One region of the Aestuariivirga litoralis genome, then DNA from elsewhere that is predicted to be linked to it. Evidence: predicted binding sites of a transcription regulator. Region 1 holds the regulator's gene; each other region holds the start of a gene.
The links. Region 1 encodes LexA, which represses DNA repair genes until DNA is damaged. Its sites were predicted from a motif close to TGTTCNNNNTGTGTTCNG; they were not measured.

Region 1 (7,625 bases):
GAACAGCTGATGGCCACCATTCTCGACAAGATCGCCGCCTATAAGCGCGAGGAAGTGACGGCGGCGAAGAAGGCTGTATCCGTCAGTACACTGAAGGATCAGATCGCTGCGCAGGAACCTCCGCGCGGGTTTCTCAAGGCGTTGCGGGCCAAGCATGCGGCGGGGAAATTCGGGCTGATTGCCGAGATCAAGAAGGCCAGTCCGTCCAAGGGCTTGATCCGCGAGGATTTCGACCCACCAGCTTTGGCGCGGGCCTATGAAGTTGGTGGAGCGGCTTGCCTTTCGGTTTTGACTGACAAGCCTTCCTTTCAAGGTGCGCCTGAGTTTCTGGTGGCAGCGCGTGATGCTTGCGCCCTGCCCGCACTGCGCAAGGATTTCATGCTGGATGCCTATCAGGTCTACGAGGCGCGCGCCTGGGGTGCGGATTGCATCCTGCTGATCATGGCGATGATTGATGATGCGCTGGCAGCCGAGCTTGAAGACGCGGCGCAATCGCTTGGCATGGATGTGCTGATTGAAGTTCATGATGAAGCCGAGCTGGTGCGTGCGCTGAAGCTGCGCTCATCGATGGTGGGCATCAACAATCGCAATCTTCATACATTTGAGACGCGGCTGGAAACCACTGAGGAATTGGCACCGCTGATCCCCAAGGACCGGGTGATCGTGGCGGAGAGCGGCCTGTTCACACCGTCTGATCTTCAGCGTTTGGCCAAGGTCGGCGCATCCACTTTTCTCATCGGCGAAAGTCTGATGAAGCAGAATGATGTGGCCGCGGCCACGCGCGCGATCCTCGCGGCATGAGCAAGCTTTCGCATATCAATGCCAAGGGCGAAGCACACATGGTCGATGTGTCGCCCAAAGAGATCAGCACCCGCACTGCTGTCGTGCGTGCACGCGTGCTAATGCAAGCTGCTACCATCAAGCTGATCAAGGCAGGCAGCGCCAAAAAGGGCGATGTGCTGGCTACTGCACGCATTGCCGGCATTATGGCTGCGAAGAAAACACCTGATCTCATTCCGCTCTGTCATCCGCTGGCGATTTCGAAAGTGACGGTGGATTTTACTTTGGCCAAAAAGCACATTGATGTGGAAGCCGCCGTGAAAGTGGAGGGCAAGACAGGCGTTGAGATGGAGGCGATGACTGCCTGCGCCATTGCCTGCCTCACGCTCTACGACATGGTGAAGGGTGTGGACCGCGGCATCACAGTGACTGACATGCGGCTGGTTGAGAAGACCGGAGGCAAATCCGGCACATATAGAGCCAAGTGATGGCGCTGGTTCCTGTCGAAGAAGCGCTGACACGCATTCTCAAGGGTGCCAAGCCGCTGCCTGCGGAAACGATCAAGTTGCAAGATGGGCTGGGGCGCATTTTGGCGGCTGATATTGTAGCGCGCCGTGATCAGCCACCTTTTTATGCCTCGGCCATGGATGGCTATGCCGTGCGGCACGAAGATCTCAACCAAGTTCCTGTCACGCTCAAGCTGATCGGTGCTTCGGGTGCGGGGCATGGTTTTACCGGCATGCTGAAACAAGGCCAAGCCGTCCGCATTCTGACCGGCGCGCCCATGCCGAAGGGTGCGGACACAATCGTGATTCAGGAAGTGACGCGCATCGTCAAGGGTGGCGTGGAAGTTCTGGATGCCCCAGCGCCCGGCCGCAACATCCGCGTGCGCGGGCTGGATTTTAAAAAGGCCGAAGTGCTGGTGCCCGCCGGCACCAAGCTTACCGCGCGCGATCTTGGCCTGGCCGCTGCCGGCAACGCGGCGATGATCCGTGTACGGAAGAAACCTCGTGTGGCCATCCTCACGACCGGCGATGAGCTGGCCGCCATAGGGACGGCGCCACGCTGGGACCAGATCACTTCATCCAACAATCAGGCGCTCAGCGCGCTGGTCACCGCCATGGGGGCGGAAGCCATCGACTTTGGCGTGGTGCGCGATGATCTGAAGGCGACCACGGCTGCTGTGAAAAAAGCTTTCAACGCGGACATCCTGGTCACCACTGGCGGCGCATCGGTGGGGGATCACGATTTCGTGCAGGAGGCCTTGAAGCGCGCCGGCGTGAAGATTGATTTCTGGAAGATCGCATTGCGCCCTGGCAAACCTTTCATGTTTGGCACCAAGGGCAAATTGCGCGTGCTGGGCATGCCGGGCAATCCTGTTTCCGCCATCATGTGCTCCCTGGTGTTCCTGAAGCCGCTTCTGCATGTGATGGATGGATTGCCGCCGGATACCGGCTTTGGGACAGCGCGACTTGCGATTGACCTGCCCGCCAATGATCACCGGCAAGATTATATGCGCGCGCGGATATCTAATGCAGATGACGGAACGCTTTTGGTAACGCCCGCCACGAAGCAGGATTCCTCGATGCAGCGCGTGATGCGCGAGGCTGATTGCATGGTGGTGCGCCCGCCACACGCGCCGGCGTTGGAAGCTGGTGCGCTTGTGCCAATCCTGCGTTTTCCTGCCGGGATATAACGGAAACACTTGTGGAACTTAACCGGAACGTGTAAGCAGGTTTTGCTTTTGTTCTGATTCCGGAGACACTTCATGCTCACCCGCAAACAACTTGAACTTCTGCTTTTCATCAATGAAAGGCTGAAAGAAGAAGGTGTTCCGCCCTCTTTTGAGGAGATGAAGGCCGCTCTCGACCTGCAATCCAAATCAGGTGTGCACCGGTTGATTGTGGCGCTGGAAGAGCGTGGCTTTCTGAAGCGCATGCCGAACCGGGCCCGCGCGCTTGAAGTGATCAAGCTGCCGGATTCGCATTCGCCCAGCCTTTCGAAGAAGGGCGCGTTCAGGCCCAATGTTATTGAAGGTTCGCTGGGCAAGGTGAAGCCCCTGCCCGCTGCCAATGATGGTGCACCGCGCGCGACCGCCATTCCGATGATGGGCCGTATCGCTGCTGGTGTGCCCATCGCCGCTATCCAGGATCATTCTTCCAACATCATGGTGCCGCCCGAGATGCTGGGCGGTGGCGAGCATTTCGCGCTGGAGGTCAAAGGCGACTCGATGATCGATGCCGGCATTTTCGACGGCGACACGGTGGTGATCCGCAAGGGCGACACGGCCAACAACGGAGACATTGTAGTAGCCCTGGTGGATGATGAGGAAGCCACCTTGAAGCGCCTGCGCCGCAAGGGCGTTTCGATCGCGCTGGAAGCCGCCAATCCTGCCTATGAGACGCGCATCTTCGGGCCTGACCAGGTGAAGGTTCAGGGCCGTCTGGTGGGCCTCATGCGGAAATATCACTAAGCCCCAAAACAGATTGCCCAGGCTTGAGGGCCCGGGCTCCCTTGCAGGGGACTTCTGTCTTTTTAAATAGGGCGCGAATTCTTATCGCAAAAGTCTTCAACTTTTGTTGAATGCGCGGCGATCTCAGTTCGACGCGGTGGCCGCGTTGAGGAATGTTGTCGGGTTCAGCGCTGTGGCACCCTTGCGCACTTCAAAGTGAAGCTGCGGGCTTTGCACGGCACCGGTGGCACCAGACTTGGCGATGATGTCGCCGCGCTTCACGGTCTCACCCTTTTTGACGATGATCTGCGAGTTATGCGCATAGGCCGTGACATAGCCGCCTGAGTGGCGGATCAGCACGAGGTTACCATAACCCTTGAGTTCGTTGCCAGCATAGGCCACGACGCCGCCTTCGGCGGCCTGAACGTTCGTCCCTTCCGGAACGGAAATGTTGATACCTTCATTCTTCATGCCGTTCTGCTTGGGGCCGAAGGGCGAGATCACCTTGCCGCGCACCGGCCAACGCATGGCCAACTGGCCATCCGCAGGTGCTGCGTCCTGGACGGGTGCCGCCTTTTGCACCGGCGCTTGAACCTGCGCGGTTTGCTCCTGGTCTGAGTCCATATCCGACTTGCCGGTCGCATCATCACCAGCGAGTGGCTTGATTTTGGAATCAAGCTTGGCGGTGGCCGTGCCTGATGTCGGGATTATGATTTGACGGCCGACTGCCAGCGGCTTGTCATGCGGCAGCTTGTTGGCATCGGCAATCGCGAAGGGCGACATATTGTATTTACGGCCGAGCGAGAAGAGCGTGTCGCCTTTGGCAATCGTGTAAGCTTTGCCCGCACCCGTTTTGGACGGTGCCACAATATCAGCGTCATCAGCGATAACTTGCGCCTTCGGCTTTGCGCTTGCGATCTGCTGATCAGCAGGTGCCATCTTGAATGGCGCAACAACCGGCTTCTTCTTCGATACAATCACCGGCTCGTCAGCGGCCGCCTGCTGATCTTCAATGACCTGCGGCTGCTTGTAAGCAGGTTTCTGATAGGCAGGCGCTGCGGGCGCATTGTAAGAATATTTCGGCTGCTCATAGGCAGGTTTTGTTGCCGCCTGCTGGCTGTATGATTTGGTGTAATCATAGACCGGAGCCTTCACGATTGGCTTGGAAGCAATCGGGCTTTCGACAATGGCATCGCTGTTGTCGCTGATTTGCGGTTCGGAATATTTCGGCGCCTTGTAGGAAGGAGCCGTATATTTCAATTTCTGCTTGGGAATTGATGCCGTGTAAACGGGATCTGAATCGGAAGGATTGCTGTAATTTTCGGAGAAGCGCTCAACCGAGCCGGAGCAGCCGGCCAAAAGCACAGCAGCAGCGCTCGCCAACAGAAGCTGCCAGCGCACAGCGCCCTCGAAGGAACACGAGACAGACTTACCCATAACCGAACTCCGTACTCAACTCACTTACAAACAGCCGGACAACAATCCGGTAACCTAAACAACAATGCAGGATTTTCGTTAAAAGGGAGTTTAAGTGTAAAAATACTTGGGATTTTTATTCGACGACGACTTTTGCGCCGGTGCTCACCAGCCCATAAAGCTCAATGACATCCTCATTGCGCATGCGGATGCAGCCGGAAGAGGAAGCAAATCCAATGGTCTTGGGCTTATCCGTTCCGTGGATGCGATAGTCGGTCGAGCCGATGTAAAGTGCCCGTGCACCCAGTGGATTTGCCTCGCCGCCTTTGACGAAAACCGGGATCACATGGCCGGCTTTTGCCTCGCGCGAAATCATTTCGGCTGGCGGGCGCCAATCGGGCCATTCGGCTTTGCGGGTAATGGTGTTGGTGCCTGACCAGGCAAAACCTTCGCGGCCCACGGCCACTTGATAGACCATGGCCTTTCCGCCCGGCAGAACGAAATAGAGTTTGCGCTCACTGGTGCGCACCAGGATCGAACCCGGCGGCAGTATGGTGTTGAATTCAATTTCCTTGCGCACCGGACCGGCCACCGCAGGCCCTGCCAAAGCGGCGGATGAGATGGGTGGTCTGAATGCCACGTCCTGCGGCGCCGACATTTCCTCTGCACCGAGAATAGAGAAGGATTTGGCTTCCGCCTGCAGCACCTGTGCCAAAAGGCAGGCCGCCATGACAGCATTCAATCTAAGGAAGGACACAACGCACACTCACACACTTAATCAGCAAGCATGTTGAGCGGGTGAGCTTAAAACGCGCTTAATGCGGCAAGTGCGCCAGAAGCTGTGCGGGTGAGAGGTGGCGCTGCGGATGTTTCCAGCGTGGTGCAATTTCAGCCACCGGCTCTAAAACAAAACGCCGTGCCGCGAGACCTGGATGTGGCAGGATCAGAGCTTTTGGCATGTCGCTGGGCTTGCGTTTGATCTGGCCATTGTAGTCCAGCAAATCGAGATCCAGCGTGCGCGGGCCCCAGCGCCTGCGGCGTTTTCTACCGGCGCGTTTTTCAATCTCGTGCAATTTGCGCAGCAATGTTTCCGGCGGCAACGCGGTTTCAATCCATGCTGCGGCGTTGACGAAATCCGGCTGGTTGAGCACACCAAAAGGCTTGGTGACCAGCAAGGTTGAAGCCGCCTTCAGGCGTAGCGGGAAAGTATTGAGTTCAGCGAGCGCGCGCGTCACTGTTTGGTGCGGCGTGCCCCAAGGCCCGGTCATGTTGCTGCCCAGGGCGACCAGGATCATGAATGGTCGCGGAGCGCCCTGCTCTTTTCGCGGTTCCAGTCACGCTCTTTAATGGTGTCGCGCTTGTCGGCCGCTTTCTTGCCGCGCGCCAGTGCGATATCCACCTTCACCTTGCCGCGCGGATTGAAGAACATCTTCACGGCCACGATGGTCAGGCCCTCGCGCAGCACGCCCGATGCCAGGCGCTTGATTTCCTTGGCATGCAGAAGCAATTTGCGCGGGCGCTTGGGCTCATGGTTGAAGCGGTTGGCCTCGCGGTATTCTGGCACATTGGAGTTGAACAGGAAAAGTTCAGAGCCCTTCATGCCGGCATAGGCTTCACCCAGATTGATGGTGCCGACGCGCAAGGATTTCACTTCGGAGCCCTGCAGCATGATGCCGGCCTCGAATTTCTCCAACAGCTCATAATCAAAGCGGGCGCGGCGGTTGTCCGATACGACCTTGATACCGTCCTGCTTGCGTGCGGATTTTGCTCCGCCTGCTTTTGAAGACATCAGTTCAAGAGCCCTGCGTGAACCAGGGCCTCTTTCACGATCACCTTTGTGGATTCAACCACCGGCACCAGCGGCAAGCGTGCCTCGGGTTCGCACAGGCCCAGAAGGCTGGCTGCATATTTAACGGGGCCGGGGCTGGCTTCCACGAACATCGCATGGTGCAGCGGCATCAGCTTGTCTTGCACTTTAAGTGCTGCAGCATAATCGCCACGCAAGGTTGCTTCCTGCAATTCAGCACAGAGGCGCGGCGCGACGTTGGCGGTGACCGAAATGCAGCCGGTGCCACCATGGGCGTTGAAGCCCAAGGCCGTGCCATCTTCACCCGAAAGCTGGATGAACTTGGTGCCTGTCATCAGACGCTGGCGTGAGGGGCGCGTGAGGTCTGCCGTTGCGTCCTTCACACCGACTATGTTCTTGAAGTCCTTGGCCAGACGGTCAAGCGTTTCAACCGAAATGCTGGCCACGGTGCGGCCGGGCACGTTGTAAACAAAAATCGGAATGTCCACTGCCTTGGCGATCGCTGCGTAATGGGCATAGATGCCGTCCTGGGTGGGCTTGTTATAATACGGCACCACCACAAGGGCCGCATCAGCGCCGGCATTTTTGGCATGCTGGGTATATTCAATGGCTTCGGCCGTGTTGTTGGAGCCGGCACCGGCGATCACCGGCACCTTGCCATTGGCTTCTTCCACGCAGATGCGCACGATGGCCTTGTGCTCCTCCGGCGTCACCGTCGGGCTTTCGCCGGTCGTGCCCACGGGCACCAGGCCATGGCTGCCCTCTTTGATTTGCCAGCCCACAAATTTGCGGAATGCCTGCTCGTCAACCGAGCCAGACTTCAGTGGGGTCAGCAATGCGGGGATGGAACCATGGAACTTCACGACAACTCTCCTGAAAGTAAGATTCTGGCAACCATCCCTGAATAAAAGGGCAGAAGCGGCCAGAACGAGGCAACCTATCTAGTCCGCCGCTGCCGGAACGGCAAGCCAAGGCTTCCACAACCTTGACGCAATTGCTGTCTAACCGGTCCACCACTATGAAAGCGAGCAAGACGTTGAATTCGATGATTCAGACCACTTCGAGGCGCCAGTTTCTCCGCGGGATTTCGGTCCTTTCAATTGCCATGCTGGCACCCCGGCTGGCGATGGAACCGGCGCATGCCGCGTCTGGTACCGCTGTGGAAGCCGC
Region 2 (7,625 bases), 450 kb from region 1:
AGGAATCCGGTGGAAAGGCAGCCGAGAACTTCCAACTGGATTGCAATTTCAAGGGCGACGGCCAGCGCAGCGCGCATCTGACCCTGAGCCGCACAGTGGAAGGCTATTCGGTTTTCGCCATCGACAAGACCGAAAGCAAATTGTTGGAAGCGCAACTGGCGCAGAGCCAGAAGATGCAGGCCATCGGGCAGTTGTCATCCGGACTGGCGCATGACTTCAACAACATGCTGACCCCGATCATCGGGTTTGCCGATATACTCTTGACCAAGCTGCGACCGACCGATCCGTCCTTCCAGGATGTGATGAGCATCAAGCAGAATGCCATCCGTGCCGCTGGCCTGGTGCGCCAGTTGCTGGCTTTCTCGCGCAAGCAAACCATGCAGCCCAAGGTCTATGATCTTTCGGATTCCATGGCAGATCTGCACGTGCTGCTGAGACGCGTAGTGGGCGACAAGGTGGACCTTTCGCTCAACCATGGCCGCGACCTGTGGCCGGTCTATGTTGATATCCACCAGATGGAACAGGTGGTGGTGAACCTGGCGAGCAATGCGCGCGATGCCATGCCGCAAGGCGGCAAGATGACATTGTCTACCTACAATCTGCCTGCCGACCAGTCGCAGACGATCGGCCATGTTCTGCCGGTGGCGGATTACGTGGTGGTGCAATCGACCGACACGGGCCAGGGCATTCCCAGCGACGTGTTGAACAAGATCTTTGACCCGTTCTTCACCACCAAGGATGTAGGCAAGGGCACGGGCCTTGGCCTTTCGATGGTCTATGGCTTCGTCAAGCAATCCGGCGGTTTCATTTACTGCGACAGTGAAGTCGGCAAGGGCACAACGTTCCGCATTTTCCTGCCGCGCGTCGAGCCGCAGGTGGCGGCACAGGCCGAAGCGCAAAAGCCAGTCGAAGTCGAAGCCAAGCGTGAGGACTTCTCGGGCCGTGGCCGCATCCTGATCGTGGAAGACGAAGATTCGGTGCGCGCCTTTGCGGCCCGTGCACTCACGTCACGCGGCTATACGGTGATCGAAGCTTCGAGCGGCGAGATGGGGCTGGAAATCATCGATGCCGACAAGGATGGCTTTGAGCTGATTCTGTCGGACGTGGTGATGCCGGAAATGGATGGGCCCACCATGCTGAAGGAATTGCGCAAGCGTGAATATGGCGCGAAGTTCATCTTCATGTCCGGCTATGCTGAAGACGCTTTCGAAAAGAACCTGGATGGAGCCAATGATTTCGGCTTTATCCAGAAGCCTTTCACGCTGAAACAGCTGGTGGAAAAAGTGAAAGGCGAGATGGGCTGAGGCCCGCCGTTTTCCGGAACCAAAGCTAGGCCACAACGTTGTTCTGCAAGCCAAGAAGCATCGCTTGCAGGAGCATCATGACAGATACGATTTTTGAAGCGAGGCGGCATCCTCGCGAGAGCATGGAAGCTGTACGCGCGTCCTATTTGCCCGTTCCGCAACGCAGCGCGATTGCGGTTTATCTTTCGGGTCTGCTGCTTGCCGCACCGTTGGTATGTTTCACCGGCGCGTTGCTGGCGGATATCGCCTATGTCAAAACATTCGATATTGAGTGGTCGAATTTCGCGGCCTGGCCTCTGGCTTTCGGCATGGTGTTTCTGGCTGTATTGCTCCTAGCAGGCGTTGTACGGTTTCTGATCAGCCTGCGGCGGCGCAAGCGCATGTCGCGCTGGCTCTACGCGATTGCCATTCTTGCGGCAGCTGCGGTCGGCCTGTTCGACAATTTCATTCACACACATGATGGCTGGACTTCGGTGTGGCCTACGGGGATCGCTCTTTCAGCGGCCACCGTAGCACTGCTGGTGCTGGCGCTCATGTTCAAGCTTGCGTCTCTGTTCAGAAATTCCGTGGGAGTTGCGTCATGAATTTCCCCACGCTCAAGATTGCGACTTTCTCTGCGGCGCTGTTGGTGCTTTCGCCGCTTCACGCTGAGACGTTCGACCGTTCATCACAAATGGGGCCTAATCCATTTCTGCCAGAGCCGAACTCCTATCTCATACCACCGATGAAAGTGGCCAAGCCCATTGGCTGGCAAAATGGCGAGACGCCTTCGGTGCCCGATGGATTTAAGATTGAGGCGCTGGGTTCCGGCCTCGTGCATCCGCGCCAACCCTATGTGCTGCCCAATGGCGATATCCTGGTGGTGGAATCCAATGGGCCTGGCCTCGAAAAAATAAAGCGTCCCAAGACGGTTGTAATGGGGCTGGTCATGGGATCGGCCGGTGCCAAAGAGAAAACCGAAAACCGCATCAGCATCATTCATGACGGCAAGGCTTCGGTTTTCCTCAATGGGCTGTACTCACCCTTCGGCGTGGTGCTGGTGGGCAATGATCTCTATGTGGCCAACACTGATGCCATCATGCGCTATGCCTATCGCGATGGTGACCTGCGCATTACCGAGCAGGGCCAAAAGCTGACCGATTTGCCGGGCGGCCCCATCGACCATCACTGGACCAAAAGCCTCACCGCCAGTCCTGATGGCAGCAAGCTCTATGTCGGCATCGGCTCCAACAGCAATGTGATGGAGAATGGTGCCGGCGCTGAGCTTGACCGTGCACAGATCTGGGAAGTGGATCGCGCCACTGGTGCGCACCGCACCTTCGCCTCCGGCCTGCGCAATCCCAACGGCCTCACCTTCTATCCCGGCTCGCAAACGCTTTGGGCGGTGATCAATGAGCGCGACGAGCTGGGGCCGGATCTGGTGCCGGACTATATGACCTCGGTGAAGGAGGGGGCGTTCTACGGCTGGCCCTACAGCTATTACGGTCAGCATGTTGATCCACGCGTAATGCCCCAGAAGCCGGAGCTTGTCGCTTCCGCCATTCCACCCGACTATGCGCTGAGCTCACATGTGGCGCCGCTGGGCTTGGCCTTTGATCCGGGCGGCAACTTCCCCGACAGATATAAAGGCGGTGCCTTTGTCGGAGAACACGGCAGCTGGGACCGTGATGAGTTCAATGGCTATCAAGTGGGCTTCATTGCATTTGAGAGCGGCAAGCCCACAGGCAAGGTGGAACCCTTCGTCACCGGTTTCTTGAATGATGCCCAGGAGGCACGTGGCAGACCGGTGGGCGTAGCCTTCGACAAGAGTGGCGCACTAATTATTGCCGATGATCTGGGCAACAAGGTGTGGCGGGTGAGTGCTGGGAAGTGATTAGCTGTTGGAGGTGAGCGCCTTTTGACGGCGCAATTCCCGCCAGGAATTCCATATCCCCTTCACGCAGCGCGGCACGGATGAGAAATGGCCCTGGCCCAGCTCGAGGGTGAGCGCCATGACATATTTCCGGAAGACCAGATTGCAGATGCGCAGCTCGCGCTCGCCACTGGTTTTCACGCCAGCGGGGCGGTTGGCCAAGGTCTCGCTGAACACTTCGGCCCAGAGGATTTCCCAGTCACGGTGGCGCCGGTGCAAATGCGGCTCCTGGCTGGGCAGCGTCTTCATGAACTGGACGCGGAAAGTGACGGGATCGCCCTTGAGGTGAAGCCAGGCCCCGCCATAGGAGAGCGCTGCGAACAGGCCCACATCATGGCCGGTGGCAATGTGTTCCGGAAAACCACCTGAGGCCGCGAAGGCCGGCGCGCGGATCACGCTGGAAGACGCAATGCCCGCACCATTGCGCAGGAAATACCAAAGCGGATCTTGCTCCAGATCGGCGGTGGAATTGAGCTGGGTCTTGCCGCTGTCCATGAGTTCAAATTTCCGGTCGGCGGTGGCGACGACTGCGCCGGGATGGGCCTGAAGGCCGGCTATGGCGCGGGCCAGGAAATCGGTGGGCCAGAGATCATCTGAATCGAGAAAGGTGACGAAATCAGCCTTGGTCTTCTGTTGTGCGAAGCCGAAATTGCGCGCGGCGGCGGCACCTTTGTTGGGAACGCTGATCAGGCGGGCGGGCAGGGCCGCGTGGCCCTTGAGCCATTCAGCAATGGCAGCAGGGGTGGAATCAGTCGATCCATCATCGATGATGATGATTTCATCCGGCTGGCGGCTCTGGTTGCGGACAGATTCAAGCGTCTCAATGACAAGCTGAGACCGGTTGAACACCGGCATGACCAGCAGGACACGAGCGTGTGCCTTGTTTGCGATTTTCTTTATCAAAGATTTCCCCAGCCCCGGGCGTGACTTAGGCGGTTTAGCCCGCATTGCTCCGTTTGGCCCGCCAAAAATTGATGCAGGTTATGCCGGGCAGAAACGGAGAGCCGCATGCAGTAGTTCAACTTATGAATTCAACATGCTGATGTTATAGGCGAAATATAATTTTTGAAGACGTTGTTGACTTCAGAACTAAACTAGAACATACAAGCAACAGAACGGAACTTTCAACAATCCGTTCTTCCGGTTCACAGTCCGGACATTTGTGGGATAAGAGGAGAAGCGAAATGGCGCAAACGAATCTGAAGGTTGTTGAAAATATGGGTTCTGACAAGAGCAAGGCTTTGGAGGCTGCACTCAGCCAGATCGAGCGTGCCTTCGGCAAAGGCTCCATCATGAAGCTGGGGGCCAATCAGGCGCTCGAAATTGAAGCTATTTCAACCGGTTCGTTGAGCCTTGATATTGCCCTTGGCATTGGTGGCCTGCCGCGCGGCCGCGTTATTGAAATTTATGGGCCGGAATCTTCCGGCAAGACCACGCTGGCTCTGCAGACCATTGCTGAATCCCAAAAGCGTGGCGGCATCTGCGCCTTTGTCGATGCCGAGCATGCCATGGATCCGGTCTATGCCAAGAAGCTGGGCGTGAATATCGACGACCTGCTGATCTCGCAGCCCGACACGGGCGAGCAGGCGCTGGAAATCGCCGACACGCTGGTGCGCTCCGGTGCCATTGAAATCCTGGTGATCGACTCGGTTGCCGCCCTGACGCCCAAGGCCGAACTGGAAGGCGAAATGGGCGACAGCTTGCCCGGTCTGCAGGCCCGCCTGATGAGCCAGGCGCTGCGCAAGCTCACAGCGTCGATCTCCAAATCCAATTGCATGGTGATCTTCATCAACCAGATCCGCATGAAGATCGGTGTGATGTTCGGCTCGCCCGAAACCACCACCGGCGGCAATGCGCTGAAGTTCTATGCCTCGGTGCGCCTTGATATCCGCCGCATCGGTGCCATCAAGGACCGTGAAGAAGTGGTGGGCAACCAGACCCGCGTGAAGGTGGTCAAGAACAAGGTGGCGCCGCCCTTCAAGATGGTGGAATTCGACATCATGTATGGCGAGGGCATTTCGAAAGTGGGCGAACTCGTTGACCTTGGCGTCACCGCCGGTGTGGTTGAGAAGTCCGGCTCCTGGTATTCCTATGATGGTGAACGCATCGGTCAGGGCAGGGACAATGCCAAGGTTTTCCTGAAGCAGCATCCCGACATGGCCAACAAGATTGAAGCTGCCATCCGCGCCAATGCAGGCTTGATCGCCGCCAAGATCACCGATGGCTCGATCAAGGAAGATGATGGCGAAGCCGAGTAAGGTTTAGCCCTCCACATAACATACCCTTTCCGGCCCCTGTTGGGCCGGGTCCCTGGCAGGATTGCCCCACAACCCATCCCTGCCTGACTGTGAAGCCGTCATGCCCAGTTGGCATGACGGCTTATTTTTGGCTGGCACTCCCGTCACATAGAATCTGGACGTTTGGGATTTCAGGCTTTAAGAGGACGCAACCTCACATTCAGCCTGCTTAGAGTTCCCATGACTGGTCTTGCGCAAATCCGTTCCACCTTCCTCGATTTCTACAAAAAGCAGGGTCACGAAATTGTACCCTCATCGCCGTTGGTGCCGCGCAATGACCCGACTTTGATGTTCGCCAATTCGGGCATGGTGCAATTCAAGAACGTATTTACCGGGGCGGAAAAGCGGCCTTATTCACGCGCCACCACGGCACAGAAATGCGTGCGCGCCGGCGGCAAGCACAATGACCTCGACAATGTGGGTTACACTGCGCGCCATCACACCTTCTTCGAAATGCTGGGCAACTTCTCCTTCGGTGACTATTTCAAGCCCGACGCCATTGAATGGGCATGGACCTTGGTCACCAAGGAATTCGGTCTGCCCAAGGACAAGCTGACTGTCACCGTCTATCACGATGACGATCAGGCCTTTGACCTGTGGAAGAAAATCGGCGGCCTGCCGGATTCACGCATCATCCGCATTCCCACGGCTGACAATTTTTGGGCCATGGGTGATACCGGCCCTTGCGGACCATGCTCGGAAATCTTCTTCGACCATGGCGACAAGATCTGGGGCGGGCCTCCCGGTTCACCTGAGCAGGATGGTGACCGGTTTATCGAAATCTGGAACCTGGTCTTCATGCAGTTCGAGCAGCTCTCGAAGGATGAACGCGTCAGCCTGCCGCGCCCATCGATCGACACCGGCATGGGTCTTGAGCGCATCGCCGCCGTGCTGCAGGGCACGCATGACAATTACGAAACTGATTTGTTCCGCGCGTTGATCAGCAACATTGTGGAGAATACCGGCGTTGCCGCTGAAGGTGATGCCAAGGCCTCCAACCGGGTGATTGCCGATCACTTGCGCGCGTCATCCTTCCTGATCGCCGATGGCGTGATGCCATCGAATGAAGGCCGCGGTTATGTGCTGCGCCGCATCATGCGCCGCGCCATGCGCCATGCCGAATTGCTGGGCGTGAAAGAGCCATTGATGTGGAAGCTGGTGCCCGCGCTCGTGCGCGAAATGGGCTCGGCCTATCCGGAGCTGAACCAGGCGCAGCCGATGATTACTGAAACGCTGAAGCTGGAAGAAACCCGCTTCCGTGCCACACTGGTGCGCGGCCTCAAGCTGCTGGCTGATGAATCCGCAGGCCTGCACAAGGGTGAAGTGTTTTCCGGCGAAACGGCCTTCAAGCTCCATGACACTTATGGCTTCCCGCTGGACTTGACGCAGGACGCGCTCAAGTCGCGCGGCATCAGCGTGGATGGCGATGCTTTTGCCAAATCCATGGCCCGCCAGAAAGCTGAAGCGCGCGCCGCCTGGAAAGGTTCGGGCGAAGAGAAGGCCGATTCCATTTGGTTCGATATTCGCGAACGCGTGGGGGCCACGGAATTCCTCGGCTATGACACTGAGAAGGCCGAAGGCGAAGTCATGGCGCTGACCCATGAGGGCAAGGATGTGACGACGCTCAATGAGGGCCAGAGCGGCGCCATCCTGGTGAACCAGACGCCGTTCTATGGCGAGAGTGGCGGCCAGACGGGTGATCATGGCGTGATCCGCCGTGCCGATGGCGCGGTGTTCAAAGTGACTGATACGCAAAAGCGCTTGGGCGATGTGTTCGTGCATTATGGCGTGGTTGAAAAGGGCTCGTTCCGCCCCGGTCAGGCGGTTGAGCTTGAGGTTGATCACGCGCGCCGCTTCGGCAACCGCGCGCATCACTCGGCCACGCATCTGCTGCACGAAGCGCTGCGCATGGTGCTGGGTGAGCATGTGGCGCAAAAGGGCTCATTGGTGGAGCCTGACCATCTGCGTTTCGATTTCTCGCATAGCAAAGGCATCAGTGCTGAAGACCTCGCCACCGTCGAAAAAATTGCCAATTCTGTTGTCAGCCAAAACGATGCTGTGAATACACGGCTGATGTCGGTCGATGCGGCGCGGGCTGAAGGTGCCATGGCG
Region 3 (7,625 bases), on a different contig from region 1:
ACACCCACTTTGATCAACGACGCGCAGCTGCCGCCCGCTTCGGTACCCTTTGCGCTGTGCCTGTTTGGTGCGGGCATGATTACCGGAAATATCATCGGGCCCAAATTCGCCGACAAGGCGCTATTGCCTACCATCTTCTGGTCCTTGCTGTGGAACATTGGCGTGCTCACCCTGTTTTACTTTGGTGCCCGCCACCAGATCAGCGCACTGCTCTTCATCTTCCTGGTCGGCACCAATTTCGTGACCGTGCCGGCCTTGCAAACGCGGCTGATGGATGTGGGCCAGGAAGCCCAGACATTATCTGCCGCCCTCAATCACTCGGCCTTCAACATCGCCAATGCGCTGGGCGCCTGGGCCGGCGGGGCCGCCATTGATGCGGGCTTCGGCTGGAGTTCAACCGGCCTTGTGGGTTCCGCTCTGGGCGTCATGGGTTTTGGCATTTTCCTGATCTCGGTTTATGCCGAACGCAGGAGCTTGATCGCGCAGGTCAGCCCCGCCTGACATCAGTGAAAATCGCGTGACTTGAGCACGCTGCGCACATTGCGCGGGTGCTTGTGCATGCTGGATGCCTGGGCCCGCCACGACGGCACATTCTGATCATCTTCTGAAAGCCGGTGCAAGTCCTCGGAACGGTCGAAAATCTGTTCAGCGACCAGATGCACCACATTGTCTTCACTGCGCTGCACCTTGCCCTTCACCAGCATCAGCCGCGCCCCCATGATCTCGCGGCGGAACACTTCGACCAGCCGCGGCCACACCACTACATTGACCACGCTTTCTTCATCGCTGATCGTGGCGAAGACCACCCCGGAATCCCCCGGCATTTGCCGCACCAGCACGATGCCGGCACAAGACGCGCGCGTGCCGTCTTTCATCGCATTGATCTCACCCGAGCTTGAAACACCCTCCGACCGGAAAAAATCCCGCAGGAAGAACATCAGGTGGGCTTTCAGTGAAAGCCGCAGCATCTGATAGTCGGCCACCACCTGTTCGCTCATCGGCATCAGCGGCAAGGGGGCAATCACTTCTTCCGGCTGCTCCTGTGCATAGGCCGCAGCAAACAGCGGCAGCTCATCATCATCAGGCAGGCGCCGCACCGCCCAGAGAATCTCGCGCCGGTCCTTGTCGATGGATTGGAAGGAATCAGCCTCAGCCAGAATGATCAACGCGCGTTTCGGCAGCTTGGCCTTCTTGGCCACCTCAGCCACCGTACCATACCGGTTGCCCCGCGCCGAAACCAAAGCCTTGGCCCAATCTTCCCGGAAGCTATCCACCTGCCGGAAGCCAAGGCGGAGAGCGAGGCCATCGACGCTAGCTTCGAGCGTGTTGTCCCAGTTGCTGTCATTCACATCAACATGACGGACTTTAACACCTCCACGTTCCTGTGCATCCCGCACAATCTCGGCCGGCGCATAGAACCCCATAGGTTGCGAATTGAGCAATGACGCAGCGAAGGCGGCCGGATGGTGCTTCTTGAGATAAGCCGAGATGTAAACCAGATGCGCGAAAGCAGCTGCATGGCTTTCCGGAAAACCGTAAGAGCCGAAGCCCTCGATCTGCCGATAACAGCGCGCAGCGAAATCCGGCTCATAACCGCGACGCACCATGCCATTGATGAACTTGTCTTTGTACTGATCAATAGTCCCCAGATTGCGGAACGTGGCCATGGCACGCCGCAGGCCATTGGCTTCTTGGGGCGTGAATTCTGCGGCAATAATTGCCAGCTTCATCGCTTGTTCCTGAAACAGCGGAACACCAAAGGTTTTACCGAGAAGCCCAACCAACTCGTCTTTATCGCCCATGCCCTCCGCCGGTGAAGGGTATTCAACCGGTTCCTTGCCACTGCGGCGGCGCAGGTAAGGATGAACCATGTCGCCCTGAATGGGTCCAGGCCTTACAATGGCAACCTCGATGACCAGATCATAAAATTCCTTCGGCTTGAGGCGCGGCAACATGCTCATCTGTGCCCGGCTTTCAATCTGGAACACGCCGATTGTATCGGCCTTTTGCATCATCTCGTAAACTTCCGGCCGCTCACGCGGCACCTTCTTCAGATCAAAGTTTATACCTTCGTGAAGCCGCATCAGGTCGAAGGACTTGCGTATACAGGTCAGCATGCCCAGCGCCAGCACATCAACTTTCAACATGCGCAATGCATCCAGATCATCCTTGTCCCATTCGACAAAAAAACGATCTTTCATTGTGGCGGGGCCAACGGGTACCGTTTCATCCAGCCTGTCCTGCGTCAGAACAAAGCCCCCCACATGCTGCGATAGATGACGCGGAAAACCGGTAAGTTCATTGGCAAAATAAATGGCCTGTTCAAGGACGGAATTATGCGGATCAAGCTTGCCCTGTCTCACATTGCCGTCCTTGAGTTCGGTGCCCCAGCTTCCCCAAACACTGCTGGCTATGCGTGCCGTCACATCTTCCATCAGGCCGAACACTTTGCCCACCTCGCCAATCGCACTGCGCGAACGATAGGAAATTACCGTCGCAGCAAGTGCCGCACGATCGCGGCCATAACGCTTATAGATGAATTGGATGACTTCCTCGCGCCGCTCATGTTCAAAGTCGACGTCTATATCAGGGGGTTCCTTGCGTTCTTCGCTGATAAAACGCTCAAACAGCAGCTCGAAATGGTTCGGATCGACAGGCGTGATGTCGAGCACAAAACATACTGCGGAGTTTGCAGCAGAGCCACGGCCTTGGCACAGGATGCTTTCGCTGCGGGCAAATTGCACCACGTCATTGACGGTGAGAAAATACTGGGCGATTTCCATTCTGCCGATCAGAACGAGCTCTTTTTCCAGTGCGATCCTGATTTTTTCGGGAACGGCCATGCCATAGTGCTTGACGGCACCAGCCCATGCCAGGTCTTCAAGATGCTGTTGCGGCGTCTTCCCCTTGGGCACTGACTCATCCGGGTAATTGTATTTGAGCTGGTCGAGCGTGAAGGTGATGCGAGTTGCGAAAGATTGCGTCTCCTTTACTGCTTCGGGTGCTGCAGCAAATAGCGCACGCATCTCGCTTTCTGATTTCAAATGCCGCTCGGCATTGAGATTGAGGAGCAGGCCCGCAGCATCCAGCGTCACATGATTGCGTATGCAGGTCACCACATCCTGTAGCATTCGTCGCTCCGGCTCATGGTAATGTACATCATTAGTGGCAATCAGCGGCACGCCTATGTCTTCCGCGACAGCCTTCCAGTGCCGCAAGCGGCGTAGATCATCACCGAGATAAGGCATGGAGACGCCAAGCCAGGCGCGGTCCGGTGCTGCATGACGCAAGATATTCAAAGCCGCAGCCACGTCTTCATCCCTGGCCACGCGCACATCCGGTACCTTCTGCCAATCCGAATGCTTTTCATTCCAGGCCTTGGTGGATTGCTCCTCTTCTACCGCATAGCGCAACGGATGCGGCGGCCGCACGATGAGCAGCAGGCCCTCCTGCCACCTCAGCAGGTCTTCAAAGGTGAGATAGCACTCGCCCTTGGGTGCGCGCATTTTGCCCGCGCTCAGCAGGCGGCAAAGCCTCCCATAAGCGGCACGATCCGTTGGATAGGCCAGAACATCCGGCGCTCCATCGCGAAACACCAGGCGTGCGCCAACCAGCAGGCGAGGCTTGGGCGCTTTCAAATCCTTCAAGGCCGCATAGGCGCGCACCACTCCGGCCAGCGAATTGCGGTCGGCAATGCCGATGGCACCGTGGCCGAGCTTTGCCGCCTGCTCGACCAGTTCCTTCGGATGCGAAGCGCCGCGCAGGAAGGAGTAATTCGTTGTCACAGCAAGCTCGGCAAAAAAGCTCATGCAAACACCCCATGCATGAACCATTGCGCCGGCTGGGCCAGCTCACAATACAACCAATAGCGGTGGCCCGCCTCGTCTTCGGCGCGGTAATAATCGCGCGGAATTTTGCTACCTTCGAGCCGCCACCATTCCATGGCGATACGCTCCGGCCCCTCCCACAGGGTGAGACCGCGCCATGCCTTGCGCCATTGCAGGCGTAGAGGTTCATGCTCAATCGCGACAGACTCAGGCCGCGCCAGCAGACGCAAAGGACGACGCGGTGCTTCCACTTTCGCACGGATATTCCGCCATTGCGTTTTCGTCTCATACACCTGTTGCGCCGGCAACAGGACCCAGGCCTCTTCCGGCACATGCGTTTCATGCGGATAGATTCGCAATACACGCTCGCGCCCGAAGCGCGCCGCAAGACGATCGGTCAGGAAATCGATTTCAGCTGCAGCCCGCACTGCTTGATCCAGCGGGACGGCTTCAACCTGCATGCGCTCGACGCGCAGGGCCGCCAGCCGGATCAGATCAAAACCAAAACCGGGATCAAGCGGATCGGCCAGCGAGGCCAGCCGCTCGCGGAACAACCGTTCGATCATGGCGGCATCACGTACCGGCGCGCCCGCCTCGACAACGATCCGGCGCAGCGCCCCATCGGCGCGGAAGAAGCTCGCTTCCAGCCGCCGTGCGCCGGAGCCTTCCTGAACCATCAAGGCACAGAGTTCGGCGCCGATTTCGCGTAAGGCATTTTGAATCACCTCCTGCGTGGCAACGGGTTCGGCAAAGCTTTTCGCCGTCCAGTAATCCGGCTCCGGCAGGCGCGGGCTGATCGGCATTTCGCGCTGCCCCAAAGCCTCGTCGATGCGGGCATGCGTGGCGGCACCAAAGCGCGAGACGATCTCACTGCGCTTGCGGCTGGCCACCTGGCCGATGGTTTTCAGGCCCGCACGGCGGAAGGCATGCGTGGTCACGGGATCAAGCTGCAAGGCCTCGATGGGCAAGGGTGAGACGGCGTCTCTCTCGGCCCGCTCCGCCACGATCATGCCATCGCGGTAGCGCGCCAGTGCATGCGCGGCCAGGGCCGAACCAGCGATGGCCGCCTGCACATTGAGGCCCCTGGCCTTGAGCGCCTTGCGGATTTTATCCAGCAGCGCCCGCTCGTCTCCGAAAAGATGTGCGGCACCGGCAATATCGAGAATGAGCCCATCCGGCGCATCAAGCGCCACGACCGGGGTGAAACGGTCGCACCACTCTGCCATCTGGGAAAGGAGAACCGCATCAGCATGCGGCGATGCTGGCACCACTTCCAGTGCGGGCACCATGGCGCGCGCATTGGCCAGCGGCTGGCCCACATGCAGCCGCAGCTGGGAAGCCGCCTCGTCCACCGCGCAAAGCCGCAAGGCGCCCTTCACTTTCTCGGCCACCACCAGCGGCGGAGCGTTCAGTGTCTTTGTTCTATGCCGCTTCAGCCTGTCGGTGGGCAGGCGCGGGAACCACAGTGCCAGAAGCCGTCTGTCTTTCTGCAAAGCGCCCATTGTCACAACTCCACTCAAAAACCCACTGCCCCGTCCGGCCATTGCGGTTGCGGATCAGGCTCGCATCAAAAACCGGCTGGCCCCAATTCTCACCCGCAAAGGCAGAAGGTGCCGCCTTCACCAGCCAGCGCGTTTCCGCCGCACTGGCCTGAGGCGCCGCGCCAAAGCGCAACAGCACGGCCGGCACGCCCTGCTTCTCGCAGGCCAGAACCAGACGTCGGCTCGCCGTAAGATCAAGAATTTTAGGACTGCCGATCACTTCAATGATGACAGCGCCGAGAGCACGGCAAGTCAGCGCATCGCCCGATGCGCGCAATGCATCTTCGGCATGGCCCACCGAGAGCAAAATCAGCTTCGCAGGATCAAGCCCGAACTCGAACAATCCAGTGGGACACAGGCCGCCATGTTCCTGCGCGGCAAAGCTTTGCCCGATCCATAGCAGGTGCTTTCTTTCCGCCAAGCGCAAGGCCAGACCCGCGGTAAAGGCCGCCGCAGTAACCTCATGCCCCGGCACAGCAAAGACTTCATGCAGCGCCCCGCGCCGCACGCCACCTTTCAGCTCGGCATCGGCTGGTGCGTATCCGAGAGGCAAAATGGCTTGTTTCTGGAACTGATCCCGCATGAACCTACACAAGAACAAAACAGGAACATTGTCAATGTCTAAGAATCTGATTCTATCCTCCCGCAGCGATCCTCCCCGCATTGTTTTGAAAAATGCGCTGAGCTAACCTCCACTGATGCTCACACGGCTTCGATCTCAAACTCTGCCGTTTCTTGTTGTTTTATTTCTGTCCGGAATCGGCTTCGCCACGGCGTATGCGGATGGCCCAAGCTTCAACTGCAAGAAGGCTTCTTCACCGGATGAGCGCGCGATCTGTGCCGATGAAACCTTGTCCGAACTCGATGTGATCATCGCCGATGGCTACAAGAGGATGGTCGACAAGGTAGGCAAAGATCAGGCTAACGCGGTCAACAGCAACTTCTTCCAGGCGCGCAAGGGCTGTGGCGCCAGAGTCTCCTGCATTGGCGCCAATGGTTTGGCCGAAATTCCCGCGATCCATGCCATCGACGACAGCTTCCCCACCAAGGACCAGCAACAGACGCTGGATGCCGTTTCCTACGACATCGTGAAAGCGGAAACCAGGATCGGTGATTGCGTGAAATCTGAAATTATCGAATTGGGCCCACGCCTCTGCACGCCGGATGCCAGCGGTGATTGTCCGGAAAATCTGCCCTTTGATGAGAGCGGCAACACCGTCACCGCCAAGGATCATGTTTACGGCGTAGGCTATGAGCGCGACAAGAATCTCGAAGCCTCCAGGCTGGGCGATCCCGTGCAGATATGCCTCACCAGCAAGCCCAAGCATTGTCCAAAGGGCGATGACCGCGGCTATATGTGGAAATGGAAAAATCTCCGAACCGGGAAAAGCTGGGAGCTTCCCGATTCCGAACACCAGTGCGGTGGCGCTTAAGCTTTCTGTGCTTCCTCAAGAAACAAATCGCGCATCTTGCGCGACACCGGGCCGGGCTGGCCGCCGCCGATGCGCTTGCCGTCAATCTCAGTCACCGGCATCACGAATTGCGAAGCTGATGTGATGAAAGCCTCATCCGCCGCATAGGCTTCCTCCGGCGTAAACTGCCGTTCGACAATCTCCACGCCCTGCTCTTTTGCCAGGCGGAACAGTGCGCGCCGTGTGCAGCCGGCCAGAATTTCATTCGACAAAGGCCGCGTGATCACCTTGCCGTCTTTCACGATGAAGGCATTGTTCGACGTGCCCTCGGTGATCTTGCCATCCTGCACCATCCAGGCATCGGTCACGCCCTGATCAACAGCCGCCTGCTTGCCCAGCACCGAAGCGAGAAGCATCACCGTCTTGATGTCGCGCCGGCCCCAGCGGATATCCGGCGTGGTGATCACTTTGATGCCAGTGCGCGCATAAGGATTATCCACCAGCTTGGCCACTTGGGTGAAGGCGATCAGCGTTGAAGGAATATCCTTGGGGAAATTGAACTGCCTGTCGGCCACGCCGCGCGTCACCTGCATATAGATCATGCCTTCGACGAGGGAATTGCGCTTCACCAGTTCCAGATGCATAGCCCGCATCTCGTCCTTCGTGCAGGGCCAGGCCATCTTGAGCTCGCCCAGCGAACGGCCCAGGCGTTCCATATGCGCGTCATAATCCACCAGATTGCTGTTCACGATCGGGGTGACTTCATAAACCCCGTCACCAAACAGGAAGCCGCGGTCAAAGATCGAAACCTTGGCTTCACCCTCCGGCTGATACTGACCATTCAC
Region 4 (7,625 bases), on a different contig from region 1:
CATCGAGCAGCATATCCATCTGGCGCGCGCTCGCCGGCGTGATGTCCGTCAATGTCACGCCTACGCGATACACCAACAGCCTGGGCGGCAAAGTCGCCCTAGCCTCTTCCCATAGGGCGCGGAGCGCCCCCATGATCGCGTGATCATCACGCACCATGGGCATTGACCGATTCCGCGACCATTGGCCATCCGTCACATCCATCCAGACCCAAAGGCCCGAGCAATAGTAGCTCTCGCGACGCAGCCGGCGCGCAGCTTTGACCAAGAGCATGCGCGCAATTTCATAGGCCTGGTCGAAACGCAGCGCTTCAGGCGGCAACACTCGGCCGTGGCCGAACATGCCGCGCTCCGTTTCGGGCGCCTGCACGTCGTAGCCGTGAAGGGCATACCAGAGCGTTTCACCCACAACACTCCGCCAGACCTTGCGCATGTGTTTGGGCTGCATGGCATAGAGGCGTTCCGTATCAGCGATGCCGACCATGGCAAGCCGCCGCCTCATAGCCGTGCCCACGCCCGGAATATCATCGAGCGGAACCTTAAAGAGTGGCGCCGGCATAGAGGCCGGATGCCAGACCGTGACGCCATTGGGCTTGTCCTGCTTGCAGGCAATTTTCGCCAGCTGACGGTTTGCCGCAAAACCAATGGAGCATGTGATGAAGGGGCCAACACTGTCAGCCAGGTTGGCTTTGATTTCGCGTGCAAGCTCACGGGGGTTGGCGATTGCGCGCTCGTCCAGCCGGCAACACAGTTCATCGACGCTTTTCACCGTGTCGATCGGGAGGATGGAATCGATTTCGGCCAGCAGCGTGTTATGCGCGCGACGGTAAAGATCCGGCTTTTGAGGAACCAGAACAAGATCCGGGCAAATCGCCAAGGCATCGGGAATCCTCATCACGTTTTGAACGCCCCTGGCCTTCGCTTCCCGAGAGCACGCGATGACGGCCGTGCTTCTCACGCCGAGGAAAGGCACCACCCCTATGGGCTTGCCGCGGAGCTTCGGGTCCGCCTCTTGCTCGACGGACGCGAAGAACCCGTCGAAATCGAGATACATGACCCTAATAGTTTCCAGCGGTCGCATGACTGTGCGGCCTCATAAAATGAGTTGAATTCGGGATGGGGATTGGCGGCCGTCTAGGACAGCCGTTCTATCTATGTTCTCATTCTAGGAAATCAGTCAAGCGTGATTTTTTAAGGCCGTGTTTTCGCACTTAACGGCGAACCAAGCCCCCTACCCTGATCGCCAAAATATGGACGCGCGTCCGCATTCGTTTTGCGGGCGTGACCTGACATATTCGAGCGGGAGACCATGAAGGACCTATCGCATTTAACGCCTAGGCGCCGACGCTACGCTGCGAAGGATTTGGACGCGCGTACACGGTCCATGCCGCAACGAAGTGTGTCATTGAGAAAAGATCAAGGATCACGGGTGCCCATGACGACAAAAAAATCATCGCGCCCGATGGAGCTGGGAAAGGACGATGTGCTGATCTTACGGCACGGCATCTGGCGCACCGAAGGCAGAGGCAGAGGCATGAAGCCGGCCATGGTGCTTTCCCTGTGCCACTCACTTATCTTTGGCATTTGCGTTTTCGCAGGCCTTGCCTATGGGCCTGGCATAATCTGGTCCCTGGTTCTTCGGTGGCTCATAGGCGCCTGAAGTCCATGAATGCGGTCACCTGCCCTTCTCACATGAAAGGATCTGGGGGTGGCTAATTTGGCCGGCGTCGTCGTTAGGCCGTTTCGCTTTCCATCTACACCATCGCGGGCAAGGCGGCGGGTGTGCGCCAGTCTCACCGCGACGCAAGGCATCCAACCGTTTCCCTGAAGGAGCCCTCGGCCGGACCCACCTTGCCTCCCGGTTTTAGGAGTCTGTCGCCTGTGACACCCACCAGCCGCGAAAGGCGCAGCTGGAGAATCAAGCGAAAGATCCGACGATGACAACCCAACCGAAAAGCCGACCCACCCACATCGCCTACATCGTGGAAGGCGAAGGCGAGAAAGCCCTCTGGACCGAAATCGGCGCCATGTGGTCTCACGAAGACGGCCAGGGCTTCAACCTCACGCTTAAGGCCCTACCCGTCAATGGCCGCCTGGTTATCCGCAAGCGCAAAGAGCAAGATGGCACTACCAAGCAAAGCTCCGGCCGATGAGCCGCTTTGCCAAACGCCAACGGCTGGGAGCAATCCCAGCCGTATCGGCCCTCCTCCGCAACACAGTCCTCCAAGGCGACTGCATCCAACTAATGAAGGATCTCCCGGACAATACGGTCGATTTCATCCTTACTGACCCGCCCTACGTGTGCCACTACCGCGACCGTCACGGTAGAACCGTTGCCAATGACGACAACTCGGACTGGCTGGCGCCGGCCTTTGAGCAGGCCTACCGCGTGCTGAAACACAATTCATTCTGCGTCAGCTTCTATGGCTGGACTGCGGCCGATGCTTTCACCACGGCGTGGAAGGCAGCCGGCTTTCGCCTCGCGGGTCACCTGGTCTTCGCGAAGCCCTACTCTTCGAGTGCTCGCTATCTCGGGGCTCGCCATGAGTGCGCCTACCTTTTGACAAAGGGGCGCCCTGCCCTGCCCGCAGATCCACTCCCCGATGTGCTGGGCTGGTCCTACACTGGTAATAAGCTTCATCCGACGCAGAAGCCCGTCGATTCTCTGAAACCGCTTATAAACGCGTTCAGTGCGGCAGGAGGTTTGGTGCTCGATCCCTTCTGTGGCTCTGGCTCATCCCTGGTTGCCGCCAAAGAGTGCGGCCGAGATTGGCTGGGCCTTGAGCTTGACGCTGCTCATCAAGCAACAGCCTCGCATCGATTAGCCGGAGGGTTCTCCCTGCACTAATCGAAGATTTGCTGACCTTGGATTTCAATGCGACCGGGGGTCCTCACAGATATTGCGACATGCGATTGGTCGAACAGCCACGAATCCGGATGGATAGGTTTGCCCTCGATGAAGGCGGCAATGACCGTGTCGATTTCTGTTTTAGTCTCGTCCTCTAGCCAATTGATATAGGCTTCCATGAGATAGTGGTCGCCGACATTCTCCCCCAGGTTTTTTGGCGTTCGCTTGAGGTAGAGTGCTTTCGGGCTGAGTTGCTTCAATCTATTAGGATCGAGAATGTTGGCAATAGCGCGCATGCGATCCCAATGTTCGCTGTCGAGAAGATTGAGCGTGTTGCCAAGCGTGATGTTGGCCGTGATGACAACCGGCTTCCCGGTCCTGGTCTTACGTTTGGCCACGGTCTTTGACCAGTTTTCGGCGTGAAGCGGCGCGTTGTAAAAAAAGTAGATGCCTTCCCCGAGCCAGGATGCCGCGCGCTTCCCTGCCTGGAAACCTGTGTTGATGCCGGCAACCCGTTCGGTTGTTGTCCCGTGATATCCAATGACAGTGCTTGCTATCATCTGCCCAATCTCGCCCGAATAGAGTTAGGGGCCCGATTGGGCCCCTAATTACTACTTCCGCGAGAATTGATACTCAGTCTCTGCGTTACTGTCTATCTTCCAACGCTCATCGTATCGTTTGCGCCCCGCATTAACGAGGGCATCGAGCTTCTCACGCGTCAGCCCTTTGAGGCTGGCGATAGCGCGTTCTTTGCTTAGGGTTATGCCTGTGGGGAAGGCCACAGCGTCTGGGGAAGGTTTTGCAGTGTCTCGTGCTTCAGACTTCGTCATGTCGTTCTCCTGGGCGGGAGAAGTCAAAGCCTGGAATCTCGAAGGAGAGCCAGGTTGGCCTCTCTTCGTTGAGTTTTCCAATTGAGATAAGGGGACAGAATTGTCGCCTTGTCCAGAGATGATGACAGAAATGAATTCCATCATCTCGTTCACCTGGATTTTTAGAACGGCGAATTCCTCAGAGATTTTTTCGTAATCGACAAGGAGTGCCTGGTGATCGTGGATCAGGTCATTATGGGCTTGTACGAAATTTCGGATCCGACCACCCTGCCCTACGATACGAGTGATTTTTTTCGCCCGAAAGCGATTGTGGATCTCTTCAGCCGTTCTCGGACCCTTGCCTAGCCTAGAGGGCCGTTGCTGTGTCTGGCTCGTGTAATTGGTCAAGCTTCTTGTTGTTTAGTCCAATGTGCCGGCCGCTCCTCCTTGAGTTGCCGCCACTGGTTAACGCATTCTTCTATAGCAGAGCTATTCTTGAGGAAAGCTGAATATTCTGCCAATAGTGTGATAGTGCTATCACACCATAGTGATTTCGCTCTGTAACACCGTAGTGTGATAACGATATGGTGTGACAGTGTTAGGGAGTCAATGTGGCCGGCCCGCGGCACAGTGTCATGACTCTACAGTGTGAGAGTGTTTTACCGTGATAACGCTATAGCGTGATAGTGCGATAGAGCTATGGTGTTAAGGCGTTATCACACTACAACACTAAAGTGTTGCCACACTGCAACACCATCACACCATAGTGTTCTAGTGTCATTGCTCTTTAACACTACAGTGTTATAGTGCGAATCATGCGCACCATCACATTCGTCACCCAGAAAGGCGGCACGGGCAAGAGCACGTTGACCGCCAATATCGCGATCGCTGCCGAGGATGCCGGCCTTATGGTCTATGTCCTTGATTTAGATCCCCAAGGAAGCCTGAAGGCCTGGAAAAAGCGCCGCGCCAAGTGGGCCGACGAGGGGGTCGATGTCGATACAGTCGAGCCAGGCCGCATCAAAACGGCCCTCACCGCCTTGCAGCAGGCCGGCATTGACCTGGTCGTGATCGACACGGCCGGCCGCGATACGCCGGCAACAGCTGCCGCTATTTCGGCCTCAGACCTGTGCCTCGTGCCCGTTCGCCCGAGCATCGTTGATCTGGAGGCTTCATCCGCCACGGTCCAGAGCATTCTGCGCCTGGAGCGGCCTTTTGCCTTTGTGCTCAATCACTGTCCCCCTGGGCGCAACATCCGCATCACAGACGCGGGGAGGGCGCTTTCCGCCATGGGCCATTGTGCAGAGCCGGCTATCGTGACCCGCCACGACTACATCGACGCCATGGCCCACGGCATGGGGGTCATTGAACAGAACCCGGACGGTAAGGCCTCGACCGAGATCCGCGAATTGTGGACCTGGATCGACAACCGCACGAAACCCGAAACCCAACAGGTCGAAGCCGCATGAGCAAGCTCCCTAAACCCAGCCTGGCCAGTTTGATGGCCGCCGTCGAAGAACCGGCCGAAGCCCCAGCCGCAGAAGAGCAGGGGGAAGCGGCAGTTGCCGCGGCACCCCAGCCTGCCGCAGTTACCGCCGCCGCGCCGGCGCCCGCCGCAAGCGTCTCCCAGCTCTCCCGATCTAAGCCCGCTCGAAAAGTTGCGGCCAAGGCGCCTGCCATGGATGGTGATACCGACCGAGTCGGCCTCTATTTGCCAAAGGCCGTGGCCAAGGAAATCAAGTTTGTGGCTGTGGACTATGACGTCAAGGCGCACGACATCTACCTTGAAGCCATTGATCTTGTGCTGAAAAAGTACGGGCGGAAGAGCATTAAAGAGCTTTCTGCCAAGGCAAACTAGCCCATAACACTATAGTGTTATCACACTAGGTATCGACAATTCTGCCTCATTGGCAGGCATTTTCGTGGCGGAATTCCCATTTTTCGGGTCTGATTTCCCGTTTTTCGTGGCGCAATTCCCATTTGTGCGTTACCGTATTCACGAAATGGCCACGTCGATTCCACCGCTAAACCTGACGCCCGAAGAGCGGAAACGCTACGAGCGTATGAAGCGGACGCGCCAGAACATCAGAGGGCGCGTGAACCCGGCGACGATGCCGGACCGATTGACCCGGACCTCGGCCTTTGCGCCACGCAAGGCCGATCTGATTACCGACAGCAACTTCACGCGCGTCTATGAGGTCCCGGGCTATTCAGTCGTGGAAGTCCGGGGCAGGGAGCTCGGAAGCCAGCACAGAGACGCCCTGGTCGCGACCTTCCGCCTGCCCAGGCAGCGCATCAGCTTCCCCAATCCTGAATACCGGCCAGGGACTTTCATCCTGCCGTTTATTCAGCACTACCAGTCCGTGACCACCTGGCGCGAGCTGCTGATCAAGATGGGCAAAACCCAACACGTCAATAATCTGATGACCCTGTCCGGGGTTTTGGCAGAGATCCAGCAAGTCGTAATCCTTCTCCACGAGGGGCGGAGCCTGGCTCAGATCGACGCCGACCAAAAAAAGGCCCGGAATCGGAACATGCTGGCAAACCGCGACAAGGCCGGTAGCAGTTCTCCATTGCTGAAGACCATCAGCTGGGAAGGCCTTCAGCTAGACAGCAAGGTGACGATCGAGTTCGGCTCGGCCGTGCTCGATGCCATCGAGAAATCCCACTTGGTCAGCATCAATGCCGACGTCCAGTTCAAGCTGAAATCCGATTTTGCGAAAAGCTTCTGGCCTTTCATCGATAGCCAGCCGAATTTCTCCTACATCGACGAAGAGCGCCTTGCCCAGCTTATCGGAGGCGACATCGCCACTATGGACAGCAAGCGCCGCGGCGAATTCCGCAAAGTTTGCCGGCAGTCGTTCGACGACATGGTCAGGGCAGGGGGCCTTGCCAGCTGGCGTAACGAGGTTTTGGGCAGCGGTCGCAATAAACGCCACCGCTATCACTACATTCACGCCTTGCCGCGCCAGATGGAATTGGGGCTTCTTACCCCTGCGGGCGCCCCCGAAGCTCCGTAAGTAATTGTAATTATTCAATGTGGACCGGAGAGCCGACCCGAAAAATCAGCGGTTTGGTGATCCCGAAGCATGGAAACCCGGCCCGAAAAGCCGGGCCTGGGGACAGTTTTCGAGGGTTTGTGGATAACTTGAAGGCATCGGGAAACCTGACCCGAAATACCGGGAAATCCGACCCGAAAAGCGGGAAACGCGACCCGAAAAGTTGGGAAACCCGACCCGAAAAGTATCAAGTAAGCCCATGAACTACTTCACGAATTTTCATATAGACTCTAATTATAGATATAAAAGACTCTTAGAGACGCCCTAGGCGAGCTCAAAAGGCCGCCAAACGCACCCCAGCGCCAAGGAGCGCGGGTCCGTTGGCTCCGGATAGAAAAACACTCACCAAGGCCAATGCCACAGCCAGCAAACGGGAATCGCGACCCGAAAAGCGAGTCAATAGGCCACCATCCAGCTGCCCACAGGATTCAAGAGGGCAATGAGAAGGGGAGAAGAGGCACGATTAACGCCCCAGGGAGATGCCTGTAAGCGTTTTTAGACCCAGAAGCCGTCCCGGCGACCCCCATTCGGAAAACACGCGCTTAGGGCTCCCTAGAGGCCCACGATTTGATTGTTTGGGGCTGTTTTAGAGGGTCATTCCCGCCGAATTATCGGGAAGAGGGAATTTTTCGGGTCGGGATTCCCGTCGAATGGGCGGAATTCAGCCAGATGCGGGCATAAAAAAAGCGGTCTGGCTCGCACCAAACCCGCTTTTCCTTCACGGTCATCGCCATCCCTGGCTGTACCGTGAAGAGAGGCTACCACGACACACCGCACCAGGGAAATCACAAAAAGAGATCTCAATAACTTGCTCATCAGCAAGAGAACGCGCAATATAATACGCAAAACTAACATCACAAATCAAACTAAGCGTATGAGAATACAAATTATAAATACGCAAATACATACGCA

Region 2: a site for LexA is predicted at 4,301-4,318, ahead of recA (recombinase RecA). Genes of this name have one in related genera too.
Region 3: a site for LexA is predicted at 5,962-5,979, ahead of F8B91_RS14810 (ImuA family protein). Genes of this name have one in related genera too.
Region 4: a site for LexA is predicted at 1,142-1,159, ahead of F8B91_RS16785 (Y-family DNA polymerase). Genes of this name have one in related genera too.

Annotation. Positions count from the first base shown of each region.
Region 1 covers NZ_WAHS01000001.1:925,094-932,718, forward strand. Annotated here, with positions in the region: gene trpD (anthranilate phosphoribosyltransferase) at 1-10, shown strand, start outside; gene trpC (indole-3-glycerol phosphate synthase TrpC) at 10-801, shown strand; gene moaC (cyclic pyranopterin monophosphate synthase MoaC) at 798-1,268, shown strand; gene F8B91_RS04910 (molybdopterin molybdotransferase MoeA) at 1,268-2,476, shown strand; gene lexA (transcriptional repressor LexA) at 2,549-3,253, shown strand; gene F8B91_RS04920 (peptidoglycan DD-metalloendopeptidase family protein) at 3,377-4,669, opposite strand; gene F8B91_RS04925 (L,D-transpeptidase) at 4,785-5,378, opposite strand; gene folK (2-amino-4-hydroxy-6-hydroxymethyldihydropteridine diphosphokinase) at 5,464-5,943, opposite strand; gene smpB (SsrA-binding protein SmpB) at 5,940-6,437, opposite strand; gene dapA (4-hydroxy-tetrahydrodipicolinate synthase) at 6,437-7,318, opposite strand; gene F8B91_RS04945 (lytic transglycosylase domain-containing protein) at 7,561-7,625, shown strand, end outside.
Region 2 covers NZ_WAHS01000001.1:477,755-485,379, forward strand. Annotated here, with positions in the region: gene F8B91_RS02450 (hybrid sensor histidine kinase/response regulator) at 1-1,304, shown strand, start outside; gene F8B91_RS02455 (DUF2231 domain-containing protein) at 1,382-1,888, shown strand; gene F8B91_RS02460 (PQQ-dependent sugar dehydrogenase) at 1,885-3,177, shown strand; gene F8B91_RS02465 (glycosyltransferase family 2 protein) at 3,178-4,119, opposite strand; gene recA (recombinase RecA) at 4,401-5,474, shown strand; gene alaS (alanine--tRNA ligase) at 5,694-7,625, shown strand, end outside.
Region 3 covers NZ_WAHS01000002.1:629,361-636,985, forward strand. Annotated here, with positions in the region: gene F8B91_RS14795 (MFS transporter) at 1-501, shown strand, start outside; gene F8B91_RS14800 (error-prone DNA polymerase) at 504-3,809, opposite strand; gene F8B91_RS14805 (Y-family DNA polymerase) at 3,806-5,329, opposite strand; gene F8B91_RS14810 (ImuA family protein) at 5,250-5,951, opposite strand; gene F8B91_RS14815 (lysozyme inhibitor LprI family protein) at 6,067-6,801, shown strand; gene F8B91_RS14820 (D-amino-acid transaminase) at 6,798-7,625, opposite strand, start outside.
Region 4 covers NZ_WAHS01000003.1:12,914-20,538, reverse strand. Annotated here, with positions in the region: gene F8B91_RS16785 (Y-family DNA polymerase) at 1-1,051, opposite strand, end outside; gene F8B91_RS17045 (hypothetical protein) at 1,414-1,545, opposite strand; gene F8B91_RS16780 (hypothetical protein) at 1,935-2,150, shown strand; gene F8B91_RS16775 (DNA methyltransferase) at 2,147-2,845, shown strand; gene F8B91_RS16770 (hypothetical protein) at 2,842-3,405, opposite strand; gene F8B91_RS16765 (hypothetical protein) at 3,457-4,062, opposite strand; gene F8B91_RS16760 (ParA family protein) at 4,470-5,123, shown strand; gene F8B91_RS16755 (hypothetical protein) at 5,120-5,512, shown strand; gene F8B91_RS16750 (hypothetical protein) at 5,577-6,674, shown strand.